2 regions of the Mediterraneibacter sp. ICN-202921 genome follow, and region 1 is predicted to be linked to the other one. Evidence: a T-box and tRNA genes for the amino acid it is inferred to sense, from the RefSeq annotation. Region 1 holds a T-box; the other holds one or more tRNA genes.
The links. The T-box of region 1 lies ahead of leuS (leucine--tRNA ligase). A T-box ahead of a tRNA ligase gene usually reads a tRNA of that ligase, here a tRNA-Leu.
Positions count from the first base shown of each region.

Region 2: it has a tRNA-Leu gene. The T-box ahead of leuS (leucine--tRNA ligase) is inferred to sense a tRNA for this amino acid. The anticodon was not compared.

Region 1 is NZ_JBBKBE010000024.1:583-2,993, forward strand. It holds gene WKT01_RS13005 (alanine/glycine:cation symporter family protein) at 1-1,007, shown strand, start outside; T-box leader at 1,107-1,365, shown strand; gene leuS (leucine--tRNA ligase) at 1,458-2,411, shown strand, end outside.
Region 2 is NZ_JBBKBE010000001.1:317,054-319,464, forward strand. It holds gene WKT01_RS01530 (helix-turn-helix domain-containing protein) at 1-175, shown strand, start outside; gene WKT01_RS01535 (sugar O-acetyltransferase) at 296-847, shown strand; tRNA gene WKT01_RS01540 (tRNA-Leu) at 1,072-1,156, shown strand; gene WKT01_RS01545 (TrpB-like pyridoxal phosphate-dependent enzyme) at 1,362-2,411, opposite strand, start outside.

The DNA.
Region 1 (2,411 bases):
ACTATATCGAGAATGGTATGGGGAAAAAATGGAAATGGCTTGCGATGATCTTTGCTTTTTTTGGCGCAGGCGTAGGTTTGTTCGGTATCGGTACATTTACGCAAGTAAACAGTATCGCTTCTGCTGTAAAAGATTTTTTTGATCCGCAGACTATGTATGCGGTTACATTGTTCGGAAAGGAATATTCCCTTGCAACGGTGATCAGCTGTATCTTTCTTACAGTATGTGTAGGACTGGTCGTGATCGGAGGAATCAGGAGGATCGCTAAGGTTTCGGAAGTAGTTGTTCCTTTTATGGCAGTTCTTTACATTGTGCTTGCCTTGATGATCATCATTACGAATATCACGCTCGTCCCGGCAGCAGTTGTATCGATCGTGAAATCTGCTTTTACAGGCAGCGCTCTTGCGGGAGGTGCGATGGGAAGCATGATCGTGGCTATGCAAAAAGGGATAGCCAGAGGTATCTTTTCCAATGAATCAGGGCTTGGAAGCGCTCCGATCGCAGCGGCAGCGGCAATGACGAAAGAACCTGCAAGGCAGGGATTGGTTTCTATGACAGGGACTTTTATTGATACGATTATTATTTGTACAATGACAGGAATCTCTATTGTGATCGCAGGTACATGGACGGATCCGAAGCTGGAAGGTGTGGCGATTACGATGGCGGCATTTGAGAAAGGACTGCCGTTTCCGCCGGCGGTATCTTCTTTCTGCCTGATGTTGTGTCTCGTGTTCTTTGCGTTTACGACGATTTTGGGATGGAATTATTATGGAGAACGCTGTATTGAATATATGTTTAACCGGAATAAAAAAGCGGTAAAAACATATCGCTGGTTATATATTATCGCTGTGTTTATCGGACCTTATATGACTGTGGCGGCAGTGTGGAATATTGCAGATATATTCAATGCGCTGATGGCATTTCCTAACTTGATCGCGCTTCTTGCGTTGAGCGGTGTTGTTGTGAAAGAGTCAAAAGAATATTTTGCGAGAACAAAGGCAAAATAAAAGCAGATAGGAAGATGATTTAGTGAATTGTTTTGAAAAATCATCTGGGAAATGTACTTGACTTATTTTAATATACTACGTATAATGAATAAGAATATCGTAAAGACAAGGAAGAGGAGTATTAAGAGCGTTTTGTACTATCAGAGAACTGCCGGCTGGTGAGAGGCAGCAGACAGACGTTCCCAACTCGCCTCAGAGTCCTTTTACTGAAAGTGTATGTGGGTTGTGTTAACAGCTTGCAGGAAAATAGGTGAAAGCGGGGCTTCCCGTTATAGAAGAAATGAGTGCATTTATCCTTTTTAGAAACGATAAATGAATAAGAGTGGTACCACGGAAAAGAAGCCTTTTCGTCTCTTAAGAGGGGAAAAGGCTTTTTATAATGGATTTCCCCAAATTCCTAAATGGACGCAGACAAGCTCTGGAAAAGAAGAAAATGGGAGGTAAAGACATATGGCACAGAAAATTGTCTATAATCACAAAGCTGTTGAGAAAAAATGGCGTGAAAGATGGCAGGAAAATCCGGTGAATCCCAAAGTGGATGAGAACGGAAATAAGAAGCAGAAATACTACTGTCTGGATATGTTTCCGTATCCCTCAGGAAACGGACTGCATGTAGGGCATTGGAGAGGATATGTGATCTCCGACGTATGGAGCCGCTATAAATTGCAGCAGGGATACTATATCGTACATCCTATGGGATGGGATGCGTTTGGCCTGCCGGCAGAAAATTATGCGATCAAGATGGGCGTACATCCGGCGATTTCCACAGCGGAAAATGTAAAGAATATCAAGAGACAGATCAATGAGATCGCAGCGCTCTATGACTGGGATATGGAAGTAAACACAACAGATCCGGAATTCTATAAATGGACACAGTGGATCTTTGTGAAGATGTTCAAGGAAGGACTTGCTTATGAGAAAGAGTTCCCCATTAACTGGTGTCCGTCCTGTAAGACGGGTCTGGCAAATGAAGAAGTTGTCAATGGGAAATGTGAGCGTTGCGGCGCAGAGGTGACAAAGAAGAACCTACGTCAGTGGATGCTGAAGATCACTGCATACGCAGAACGTCTTCTCAATGATTTGGATAAACTGGACTGGCCGGAGAAAGTAAAGAAGATGCAGGCAGACTGGATAGGCAAATCTTACGGCGCAGAAGTAGATTTCCCAGTAGAGGGAAGGGATGAGAAAATTACTGTATATACAACCAGACCGGATACACTGTACGGAGCTACGTTCATGGTACTGGCGCCGGAACATGAATTGGCAGCATCTCTTGCTACACCTGAGACAAAGGAAGCAGTAGAAAAATATATTTATGACGCTTCTATGAAATCCAATGTAGATCGTATGCAGGACAAAGAGAAGACGGGTGTGTTTACAGGAAGTTATGCGATCAATCCGTTA
Region 2 (2,411 bases), on a different contig from region 1:
ACAAAGACAGACTCTCTCCGCATATGAACGCGGCATCAGTGTTCCAAATATTTTTATCCTGATCCAGTTAGCCGATATTTATGGTCTGACCTTAGATGAACTTGTAGGACGCAGGCCTTTTCAAAAAAATCCAGACACTGCAATTGCTCCTTTTGAGGATGCCGAATCTCTATAAAAATGCTTATCTTCTGCTTGTACTATTTTTCTTTCACCGCTATAATACATTTATGAACCATATTGCATCAAATGAGAGTACTATTTGTGCTGCCAACTTGGCGGCGGAGTGGAGATTTTTATGAGTGAATATGAAAAAATGCTGTCTGGTGAATGGATTTTTCCGTCTTCTCCTGAACTCAAAGAAATGCGGATTTTCTGCAATCATCTTATCTTTGATCTAAATCAAATTGACAACAGCCAAAAACAAAAGCGCTATGTTCTTCTCAAAAGGCTGCTGGGAGATATAGGGGAAGATGTCAATATAAAATCCATCTTTCAGTGTGACTATGGAAAAAATATTCATGTAGGAAACCATGTGTTCATCAATTACAATTGTGTCATTGCCGACGTAGGAAAAGTTGTGATCCATGACCATGTAAAAATAGGTCCTCAAGTTGGAATCTATACAGTCAACCATCCTCTCGACCCTGCTGAAAGGCTGACCGGAAAAGAACACGGAAAAAAAATTGAAATCGGGGAGAACTGTTGGATCGGAGGGCACAGCGTGATCAATCCGGGCGTTACTCTTGGCAGGAATGTTGTCGTAGCTTCTGGTACTGTTGTCACAAAATCTTTTGGAGATAATGTCCTCGTCGCAGGGGTTCCCGCCCGAGTCCTGAAATCCCTTTAATATCCCTGCCTTTTTCCATCGCATCGTCTCCTTATAGTATTCTATACTTCAATTTTATCCCCATTCGGGCATCCCACAATACATGCCTTCCAGGCGAATCTTCTTCACAGGACAAAACATAGAATTTACGAAAATGAAAAAAAGCAAAAAAAATTGTTGACATTTAATCTGATACCGAGTATTATATTATTCGTGGCGTGTGAATCACAGAAGCGCCGCAAAATGCGGAAGTGTCGGAACTGGCAGACGAGCAAGACTAAGGATCTTGTGAGCAATGCGCTCGTGTGGGTTCAAGTCCCATCTTCCGCAGTACGCAAAAAGCAGAAGACCTTACATAGGTTTTCTGCTTTTTAATTTTCAAATTATACATACATATACTTTTGCTTAAAAAGGCGTTGAATCATAAACATGAATCAACGCCTTTTTATACCTTATCATATGCAGCACGCCATCTGCAAGGCATGTATCCGGAATGCCAAATGGGGATACATTTATTCTTGTTCACATGGACTGTCTATTCCATATTTCCCGGAAATTTTGGTATACCGTCAAATCCCGCCTGCAGCTCTGCGTCAGTCGGTATATAATCCTGCATCTCGCCATTGTGGAATTTCTCATATGCCACCATGTCAAAGTATCCTGTACCTGTCAGGCCAAAGAGGATTGTCTTTTCTTCTCCTGTCTCTTTACATTTTAAAGCTTCATCAATTGCTACTTTGATCGCATGACTACTCTCTGGAGCCGGAAGAATCCCTTCCACTCTCGCAAACTGTTCTGCCGCAGTAAATACAGATGTCTGTTCCACAGAACGCGCCTCCATATAACCATCCTCATATAGCTGAGACAGAACCGAACTCATACCATGATAACGCAAACCTCCTGCATGATTCGCAGATGGAATAAATCCGCTGCCCAGTGTATACATTTTCGCCAGCGGGCAGACCATTCCTGTATCACAGAAATCATATGCGTACACACCCCTTGTAAAGCTTGGACAGGAAGATGGTTCTACAGCAATAAAATGATAATCAGCTTCTCCTCTTAATTTCTCGCCCATAAACGGAGAGATCAGTCCACCCAGATTAGAACCACCGCCTGCACAGCCGATGATGATATCTGGTTTGATACCATATTTATCCATGGCAGTCTTTGTCTCCACACCGATGATAGACTGATGGAGCAATACCTGGTTTAATACACTGCCCAGTACATACCGGTATCCCGGTGTATGTGTCGCCACCTCTACCGCTTCAGAGATCGCGCATCCTAAACTTCCCGTTGTTCCCGGATGTGCTGCGAGTATTTTTCTTCCCACCTCTGTTGTCTCAGAAGGAGACGGAGTCACGCCGGCCCCATAAGTTCTCATCACTTCCCGGCGAAACGGCTTCTGCTCATAAGAGCATTTTACCATATATACTTTACAGTCTAGATCCAGATAAGAACACGCCATAGACAATGCTGTTCCCCACTGTCCTGCTCCAGTCTCTGTCGTCACGCCCTTTAAACCTTGTTCCTTTGCATAATACGCCTGTGCGATCGCGGAATTCAACTTATGACTTCCACT